One region of the Pseudomonas sp. HP_01 genome, then DNA from elsewhere that is predicted to be linked to it. Evidence: predicted binding sites of a transcription regulator. Region 1 holds the regulator's gene; each other region holds the start of a gene.
The links. The regulator sigma-54, encoded in region 1, starts transcription at its own class of promoters, with help from an activator protein. The targets are predictions, from matches to a motif close to ANTGGCATNNANNTTGCTNT.
Positions count from the first base shown of each region.

Region 2: glnK (P-II family nitrogen regulator) is a predicted target of sigma-54. The motif match lies at 1,997-2,016, and genes of this name have one in related genera.
Region 3: ACYAR8_RS13460 (flagellar hook-length control protein FliK) is a predicted target of sigma-54. The motif match lies at 1,247-1,266, and genes of this name have one in related genera.

Region 1 covers NZ_JBTOPV010000033.1:9,620-12,894, forward strand. Annotated here, with positions in the region: gene ptsN (PTS IIA-like nitrogen regulatory protein PtsN) at 1-270, opposite strand, end outside; gene hpf (ribosome hibernation-promoting factor, HPF/YfiA family) at 283-591, opposite strand; gene ACYAR8_RS17295 (RNA polymerase factor sigma-54) at 668-2,161, opposite strand; gene lptB (LPS export ABC transporter ATP-binding protein) at 2,351-3,076, opposite strand; gene lptA (lipopolysaccharide transport periplasmic protein LptA) at 3,076-3,275, opposite strand, start outside.
Region 2 covers NZ_JBTOPV010000089.1:181,896-185,170, forward strand. Annotated here, with positions in the region: gene ACYAR8_RS25645 (ammonium transporter) at 83-1,420, opposite strand; gene glnK (P-II family nitrogen regulator) at 1,455-1,793, opposite strand; gene ACYAR8_RS25655 (accessory factor UbiK family protein) at 2,209-2,493, shown strand; gene ACYAR8_RS25660 (GNAT family N-acetyltransferase) at 2,684-3,217, opposite strand.
Region 3 covers NZ_JBTOPV010000022.1:29,261-32,535, reverse strand. Annotated here, with positions in the region: gene ACYAR8_RS13460 (flagellar hook-length control protein FliK) at 1-1,212, opposite strand, end outside; gene ACYAR8_RS13455 (Hpt domain-containing protein) at 1,328-1,720, opposite strand; gene ACYAR8_RS13450 (ATP-binding SpoIIE family protein phosphatase) at 1,750-3,275, opposite strand, start outside.

The DNA of each region.
Region 1 (3,275 bases):
GAAATCTATGGGTTTCTCGAGATGCAGCACGGCGCTGACGGGCGTTGAACAGCCCTTCAGCCTACAGTGGGGAATGGCGATGCCATTGCCGAATCCGGTAGAACCGAGCTTTTCACGGGCAGTAAGACTTTCAAACATCACCTGCTCATCAAGATCAGGCACCTGCTTGCTGATCACGTTGGCGATCTTTTGGAGTACGGCTTTTTTGCTGCCGCCTGGCACGTTCACGAGGGAACGGCCAGGGGTCAGGATATTTTCAAGTCGGATCATGAGTGGGGAGTGTCAGCGAGCAGTCGCGCCTTGCAGCAGACTTTGCTGTTTTTCCTTATGTTTTTTGAGTTGGCGGTCAAGCTTGTCGGCAAGCAGGTCAATGGCTGCATACATGTCGTCGTGTTCGGCGTTGGCAACCACTTCAGCGCCAGGAACATGCAGGGTGGCTTCGATTTTCTGCTTGAGCTTCTCGACCTCCATCGTGACCTGCACATTCGTGATCTTGTCAAAGTGGCGTTCCAGTCGGGCGAGCTTCTCGCCGATGTAGGTACGCAGAGGTTCGGTCACTTCCAGCTGGTGTCCACTGATGTTGACTTGCATACAGCTTCTCCTTCGTTGCCAGTGCATTAAGAGGCAGGCGTAATGCCTGCCACTGAAACACTTTGACGTGTGGCCTTTACATCAGCCGCTTGCGTTCGCTGGACGGCGAAATCCCAAGGGATTCGCGGTACTTGGCGACTGTGCGACGGGCCACTTGAATGCCTTGTGCTTCCAGTAAACCAGCGATCTTGCTGTCACTCAACGGCTTTTTCTGATTTTCCGCGGCGACCAGTTTTTTGATGATCGCGCGAATCGCCGTGGACGAGCATTCGCCGCCTTCGGAGGTGCTGACGTGGCTGGAAAAGAAATATTTGAGTTCGTAGATCCCGCGCGGGGTGTGCATGAATTTCTGCGTGGTCACCCGGGAAATCGTCGATTCGTGCATGCCGACCGCTTCGGCGATGTCATGCAGAACCAGCGGCTTCATGGCCTCGTCGCCGTACTCGAGGAAGCCGCGCTGGTGTTCGACGATTTGCGTGGCCACCTTCATCAGCGTCTCGTTGCGGCTCTGCAGGCTTTTGATGAACCAGCGGGCTTCCTGCAGTTGATTGCGCATGAAGGTGTTGTCGGCACTGGTATCGGCGCGACGCACGAATCCTGCGTATTGCGGATTGACCCGCAGGCGCGGCACGGATTCCTGGTTCAGCTCCACCAGCCAGCGCTCGTTGTCCTTGCGCACAATGACGTCAGGCACGACGTATTCAGCTTCACTGGACTCGATCTGTGAGCCGGGCCGCGGGTTGAGGCTCTGGACCAGCTCAATGACCTGACGCAGGTCGTCTTCCTTGAGCTTCATGCGGCGCATCAGTTGCGCATAGTCGCGGCTGCCCAGCAGGTCGATGTATTCGCTGACCAGCTTCTGGGCTTCCGCCAGCCACCTGGTTTTGGCCGGCAACTGGCGAAGCTGCAGCAGGAGGCATTCACTCAGGTTGCGAGCGCCGATGCCGGCAGGCTCGAACTGCTGGATGCGGTGCAGAACGGCTTCTATCTCATCCAGCTCGATATCGAGTTCGGGATCGAATGCGTCGAGCAATTCTTCAAGTGTTTCGTCGAGGTAGCCCTGGTTGTTGATGCAGTCGATCAGGGTCACGGCGATCAGGCGATCGGTGTCGGACATCGGCGCCAGGTTGAGCTGCCAGAGCAGGTGGCTTTGCAGGCTCTCGCCAACAGAAGTGCGGGTGGTGAAATCCCACTCGTCATCGTCATTGCTGGGCAGGCTGCTGGCGCTGGTTTGATAGACGTCTTCCCACGCGGTGTCGACGGGCAGCTCGTTGGGGATGCGCTCGTTCCAGTCGCCCTCATCCAGATTGTCGACGGTAGGCGCCGATTCCTGATAGGTGGGCTCCTGAACATCAGCGTTGGGCTTTTGCTCTACGTTATCCGCCAAGGGGTCGGCATTGTCGAAATCGTCGCCTTCCTCCTGCCGTTCCAGCATCGGGTTCGACTCCAGCGCCTCCTGAATCTCCTGTTGGAGATCCAGCGTCGACAGCTGAAGCAAGCGGATTGCCTGTTGCAGCTGAGGCGTCATCGTCAGCTGCTGGCCCATTCTCAAGACTAGCGAAGGTTTCATGGCAGGGCTTAACACCTTATTCGCCGGCGCACTGCGCGCCATTTACTACCAGGGCGCCGATGGCGCCAACTTAAGCAAATTATATGCCTGAAGCTGGAGGGTTTGCCTAGAGTGTGATGACAATTAAAAAACGAGGTCGGCGATAGCGCGCGCTGCGGGGCACCGCACGACCTCATGTCATCACTGCGGTTACAGGCGGAACTCGTGACCCAGATACACTTCCTTGACCAACTGGTTGGCCAGGATGGATTCGGCGTCGCCTTCGGCAATTAGCTGCCCATCGTTGACGATGTAGGCGGTTTCGCAGATATCCAGCGTTTCACGCACGTTGTGGTCGGTGATCAGCACGCCGATCCCTTTGGCCTTGAGGTGGTGAATGATCTGCTTGATGTCGCCTACGGAAATAGGGTCGACACCGGCGAAGGGTTCGTCGAGCAGAATGAATTTCGGCGAAGTGGCGAGGGCGCGTGCGATTTCCACACGGCGACGTTCACCACCCGACAGGCTCATCCCCAGGTTGTCGCGAATGTGGGTGATGTGGAATTCCTGCAGCAGGCTCTCCAGCTCCTTGCGGCGGGCAGCGCGATCGAGCTCGTTGCGGGTCTCCAGGATCGCCATGATGTTGTCCGAGACGGAGAGCTTGCGGAAGATCGATGCTTCCTGTGGCAGGTAGCCAATACCGGCGCGTGCGCGGCCGTGCATCGGCTGGTGGCTGACGTCCTGGTCGTCGATCAGGACGCGACCCTGATCCGCCTGAACCAGGCCGACGATCATGTAGAAGCAGGTGGTCTTGCCGGCGCCGTTGGGGCCGAGCAGGCCGACGATCTGGCCGCTCTCGATGGACAGGCTGACGTCACGTACGACCTGGCGGCTTTTATAGGCCTTGGCCAGGTGTTGGGCTTTCAGCGTTGCCATTACTGGGCCTTCTGCTGGTCGGTTTTCTTTTTCGGCTGGATGACCATGTCGATGCGAGGGCGTGGGGCGGTGACCTTGGTGCCATTGGCACGACCGGCGTTCACGACCTGCTTGACGGTGTCATAGACGATTTTCTCGCCTTCGGACGTGTTGCCGTCGTTGACTACTTTGGCCTTGTCGATCAGCACGATGCGGTTCT
Region 2 (3,275 bases), on a different contig from region 1:
CCTGCCCCCTGTGCGGACATCCCTATCGACAAACGCCAGACAAAAAAATGCCCGGAGACCCGGGCATTTTTTCATGGGTGGATTACAGGTTGTAACCACGTTCGTTGTGTTGCGCCAGATCCAGGCCGACCGCTTCTTCTTCTTCGGTGACACGCAGGCCCATGACCATGTCGAGCACCTTGAGAATGATGAAGGTCACGATCGCGGTGTAGATGACCGTGAAGCCAACGCCTTTGCACTGAATCCAGACTTGTGCCGCGATGTCGGTCACGGTGCCGAAGCCGCCCAGCGAAGGCGCTGCGAACACACCGGTCAGGATCGCGCCGAGGATACCGCCGATACCGTGAACGCCGAAGGCATCCAGGGAGTCGTCGTAGCCCAGCTTGCGTTTGAGGCTGGTGGCGCAGAAGAAGCAGACCACGCCTGCCGCCAGACCGATGATCAGGCCGCCCATCGGGCCGACCGTGCCGGCAGCTGGAGTCACAGCAACCAGACCGGCAACCACACCCGAGGCGATGCCCAGAGCGCTTGGCTTACCGTGGGTCAGCCATTCGGCGAACATCCAGCCCAGCGCTGCAGCAGCGGTAGCGATCTGGGTGACCAGCATGGCCATACCGGCGGTGCCGTTGGCCGCAGCCGCGGAACCTGCGTTGAAGCCGAACCAGCCGACCCAGAGCATGGCCGCGCCTATCAGGGTGTAACCCAGATTGTGCGGAGCCATTGGGGTGGTCGGGAAACCTTTACGCTTGCCGAGCACCAGGCACGCTACCAGGCCAGCCACACCGGCGTTGATGTGAACGACGGTGCCGCCCGCGAAGTCGAGAACGCCCCAGTCCCACAACAGACCACCGACGCCGCTCCAGACCATGTGCGCAATTGGCGCATAAACCAGAGTGAACCAGATCGCCATGAAGATCAGCATCGCGGAGAACTTCATGCGTTCTGCGAAAGCGCCGACAATCAGCGCCGGGGTGATGATGGCGAAGGTCATCTGGAAGGTCACGAAGACCGCTTCCGGGAACAGTGCCGCAGGACCGGTAATACTCGCTGGGGTAATGCCTGCCAGGAATGCCTTAGACAGACCGCCGACGAAGGAGTTGAAGTTGACGACGTTGGCTTCCATACCAGTGGTGTCGAACGCCATGCTGTAGCCGTAAACGACCCACAGGATGCTAATCAGGCCGGTAATGGCGAAGCACTGCATCATCACGGAAAGAATGTTTTTCGAGCGGACCATGCCGCCGTAGAACAGCGCCAGACCGGGGATGGTCATGAACAGCACCAGCGCGGTGGAGGTCAGCATCCAGGCGGTATCGCCGGAATTGAGTACAGGGGCTGCCACTTCGTCTGCCGCCATGGCCAAGCCAGGGGTTACGAGGGACAACAGGGCTCCTAGCCCTGCGAATTGACGCAGAGTCATATTGTTTTCTCCTGGGGCGTTGGGGTTTGGCGGCTTAGATTGCGTCGGTATCGGTTTCGCCGGTACGGATGCGGATGGCCTGTTCCAGATTGACCACGAAGATCTTTCCGTCACCGATCTTGCCGGTGTTGGCCGCTTTGGTTATCGCTTCGATAACGCGGTCCAGATCCTTGTCGTCGATCGCAACATCGATCTTCACCTTGGGGAGGAAGTCGACTACATACTCCGCACCGCGATAGAGCTCGGTGTGGCCTTTCTGACGTCCGAAACCTTTGACTTCAGTGACTGTGATGCCCTGCACGCCGATTTCGGACAGCGACTCGCGTACGTCGTCCAGCTTGAACGGCTTGATGATGGCAGTGACTAGCTTCATGAAACTTTCTCCCGAATTGGTGGACTTGCCCCAGGAAAACAAACCCGACTCAAGTCTAAGCGCAGTGTCTGGCTTTGTAACGCGTCGTGTCCGCAAGAGACCTGACCAGCTCCAGAAAACCGCTTCTGACGAAACATTCCCCGCTCCGCCTGCCGCACTGCATTCGTCACAGCGACTGCATCAGTGCATGGGTTACAAGCCACTAAGCAGAAAGCTTGCCATCTCATCGAGATGCATGAATTTCGGCAGTTCGACCGTTAATTCACGCCTTAGCGTAGTCATCGATTGTCATCACCGCACAACAACGGTGCGCCCGCGCCCGAGGCCATGCGCGAAAACCGTGCAGAGCGTTGCGTGCAGCGGAGGGTCGAAAGCTGCGTGCTACACTCGCGCCCTCTGATTCTGGAGTTTCATCATGCTCGCCCCCAAAGCCTTTCTCGACGCCCTGAGCGGCCACGCTTCCCGCCTGTTCAACGGCGAAACCCCGGTTCCACGCAGCGAATTCGAAACCCAGTTCAAGGCGCTGCTGCAGAGCGGCTTCAGCAAGCTGGACCTGGTCAGCCGGGAAGAATTCGACAGCCAGATGATCGTCCTCGCCCGCACCCGCGCCCGACTTGAGGCACTGGAAGTGAAAATGGCGGAGATGGAAGCGCAGTTGGCGCCGCAGCCGAAAGCGTCAGGGGATGAGCCGCAGCGTTGAGCTTCAGAACCTGAATGTGCTCAGGCGCAGTGCGCAATGCGCTGAACCTGGGCTTTGATCGCCTCACCTGGCTCGATCCCTGCTTTGGGCAGGTCGTAGGTGAGTTGCAAGTTCAGTCAGAACTCCGGGGTGGTCTCGAAGCACGCTGCCAGCCGTAGCGCCATGTCGGCACTGTATATGAAGGCTTTGTTCAGCCAGCCACTGGCGGGCAGCCTTGAGCGACGTGCCGAGCATAATAATTATCAAATTCGCCAGCTTCGACGAACTGAAAACCATGACGAGTGTAGAACCGATTTGAAGCGCTTTCCTTCAGAGCCCCAACGTATAACGTCAGTGCCGCCGCATCTGTTTCCGTAAAGATCTGACGAAGAACAATCGAACCTATTCCTGATCCTTGCGCGTCTGGCTTGATGTAGAGGTGATCGAGCAACAAACCGTCAACGCGCGGTTTGACCACGACAAAACCCACCCGCTTTCCGGCAACCAAAACGTGGCGGGTAAATTCGGGGGAAAAGCCTTCGCGAAAACGCTCTCGGGCGCGCACGGGATCGAAGCGTCCAATCCGCTCAAGGCTCTCACGCATGGCGTCGAGCCGGATGGCAACAAGCGCTTCGAAGTCACAGGCTCGCGCCCCGGCGAAGGTGACCGTAGCGGCCAACGGTTCGAGAAACTCCTCGCTTGGAATTTCCCCTGGATGCACGGGCCCCTCTCCATTACGGGTCATCACTCCTCCTTCCTTCCATTCATACACATGCCGTAGAACATGCACGGGGCCACGCGCC
Region 3 (3,275 bases), on a different contig from region 1:
GCCCTGTTGAACGAAGGAATCACGCAGCCGCGACATCTGACTTTCCAGCGCTTCACGCACACCGACATGGGCGCTCATGAACGTGACCTGGGTCTGCTGGTCCGCCGCCATATTGACGCGGATGTCCAGACGACCCAGTTCAGCGGGCTCCAGCTGGATGTCCGCCTGCTTGAGGTTCTGGCTCGACAGGTACATCACGCGGTTGACCACGCCTTCGGTCCATCCGCCCTGATTCATCGCCAGCGGCTGATTGAGCAGTGGCGTGGCCGGGGCCGACGCCGAGGTGTTTTTCACCTGAGCGGCCTGTGACAAGGCCGCCAGCCGGTCGGCGAAGTTATCCATTCGCGTATCGCTGGTGGCGCCCTTCACGTCTTTCAGGCCGTCAGCGAGCAAGCCGCTGAACGCTTTGTCGCCGCCGCCTTCGGTGGTGCTCTTGTCCACGGGTTGGTCGCCCAGCGCCGCCAGGTTATTGGCCAGCAGTTGCGAAGGATCGGCGTTCGGGTCTTGCTTGCCCCCACCTTTGCCGTCGCCATGCACACCGTTGTTCCCGGCCGCCTGCTGCGCCTTGTTGTCCAGGGCGACTTGCACGGCGGTCAAGCCTTCCAGCGGATCGGCGGAGGGATCGAAACCATCGCCGGCTGCGTCGGTTGTCTCGGTTGCGTCGGAAGGCGCCTGCACCGCAGGCGGCAGCATCACGGGCAGCGCGCCGGCGAGAAGCGCCGGATCCACCACCGGGTCAACGGGAGGCGCGACGGCCAAGGGCTCTTGAACCGGCGGCGTGACGGCAAGGGCCGGGTCCTGCGTGGGATCGACCGCAGCTGCATCCGCCACCGTCGGGTCCTGACCCGTGTCGGCGGCGTCATCCTTGTCGTCAGCCTGACTCTTGCCAGCGCCCGCATCGTCGTCCGTTTTGCCGTTCACCGGTTTGGCAGGCAAGCCATTGCCGTTATCGGCAACGGTCTTGTCATCGGCGGCAGACGTATGGCTGGCGGCGGGCTTGTCGTCCGCTGCCGAACTCTTGGCGCTTGCCGGCTTCGGCGCCGGGTTATCAGCACTGTTGGACTTGAGCGGCGTCTGCCTGGCGAAGACGTCAGAGAAGCTGGAAGTGTTGTGCTTGACGGGGTCCGGCGCCTTTGCCGCCGAGGTATTCCCGGCTTTCTGGACTTTGGCCGCTGTCAAAGCCGTCAGTAATGGGTTGTTGGCGAGGGCCATGTGAATCTCCGCAAGAGCACAATTACAGAGAGACAAAGCAAATGACGGGCCAAGTGCGTCGACTGGCTGGATTAAAGGCGAATATCAAGTTGAAGGCCGGGTTGGGACACCCGGCTCAGTGGCTGGCAGTGCAGAGCTGCAGCTCGTCTTCGAAAACCTTCCTGACGGCGCAGAATTCCTCCTTGATCTCGGACACCAGTAGCCTTATCCGAGCGTCGTCCGCGGTCACTAACCCGCGCCCTTGTTCTTCCAGTTGCAGGCAGAGCTCGGACAAGTGCGTGGCGCCCATGTTGCCGGTGCTGCCTTTAAAGCTGTGGGCCATCAGGCCCAGGCGTTGCAGCGAGGCGATAGAGGACGTAGTAAAGGCAGGGTCACGCAGCAACAGGGTCATGTCGTTGACCCGGCTGACGGAATCGGAAATGAACACCTGCAACAGCGCCGGGTATTCAGCTTCCATCACGTCACGCAGCGTGCTGAGCACGTTGAAGTCCACAGGATTATTCGACACTTGTTCACTCCTTGATCAAGACGCGCGGATTATGCCAGACCCTCCCAGGCAAATTCCACGCTGGCCGTCCGGCCATCATCGGACCACTGACAGCGGTCGCTGAGTTGCCGGACCAGCGCAAGGCCGCGCCCGGACAATTGGGTGACCGCAGGCGGCAGCGCCAGCACGCGATCGGAGTCGAAACCTGCACCGCTGTCCTGCACCCGCACCGTCAGGCGACCGCCCTCGCCGTTCGGGACGACCTGGAAATCGATGCGAATAAAACCGTCTTCCAGACGATCGAGGCGTTCGGCGCGTTGCTGATAGTAAAGCCCAAAACCTGCGGCGTCGCGTTTCAGCGCCGAGTCGAGCCCGAGCACACCATGCTCCAGCGCATTGCTGTACAACTCCGACAGCACGATATACAGCTCGCTGCTCTGCATGCGCAAGCCATGCACCTCTTGCACCAGTTGCAACAGATACGGCAGCGGGTTGAATCGCTTGAGGGTTGCCGCGCGGTATTCGAACGAAGCGGACCAATCCAGCGGACTCGAATCGCCGCTGTCGGTGTAAATGACAGAAGGCGGGCCGAGCAAGTCAGGCTCGGTGAATGCCACTTCGACCATGCTCACGTCATCCCGCGCCTGGCCGCGAAAGCGCGCCAGGGCCCACTGCACTTCTTCGATCAACAGCGCCGGGTTGCGGTTGCTCACCAGCACATTCTGCAAACGCCGGGCGCCGAACAGTTCGCCGTCCTGGCCGGTACTGTCGACCACGCCATCGGACAGCAGAAACACCCGATCCCCCGGCCCGAAGGGATACACCTGGGTGTTGTCGTCAAAGCTGCCGGCGCTCAACACACCGAGGGGCACGTTTGAAGAAATCAGCGGCGTATGCGGCCGGCCGTCGCCATGCAGCAGGTAACCATCCGGCAGGCCGCCGTTCCAGACCTCGACCAGTTGCTGCTTGAAGTTCAGGCACAGCAGCGCGGCGCAGCAGAACATGTCGACCGGCAGGATGCGTTTGAGCTTGGCGTTCATCTCCCGCAGGGTTTCGGGCAAACCGTATCCCTTGGCGGTCATGCCGTAGAACACTTCGGCCAGCGGCATCGCGCCCACCGCCGCCGGCAGACCATGACCGGTGAAATCCCCGAGCAGCAGGTGCATGTTGCCGGAGGGCGACCACGCCGCCAACAGCAGGTCACCGTTGAACAGCGCGTAGGGCGACTGCAGGTACCGGATGTTGCGCGAGCTCAGGCATCCGGAGTGGGCGATCTGATCAAACACCGCCTTGGCCACGCGCTGTTCGTTAAGCAGGTATTTATGGTGACGGGTGATCAGGTCTCGCTGATGCAGGACGGTTTCCTGCAACACGCGAAGTCGGTTCATGGCGTTGATCTTTGCGGCCAGCACCACTTGGTTGTAGGGCTTGGCGACGAAGTCGTCGCCGCCGGCGTCGAGGCAACGGGCGAGGTCTTCGCCTTCGGTCAGCGACGTCAGGAAGATGATCGGCACCAGCGCGTCGCCCGCGAGCGTCTTGATCTGGCGCGCGGCTTCGAAACCGTCCATGACCGGCA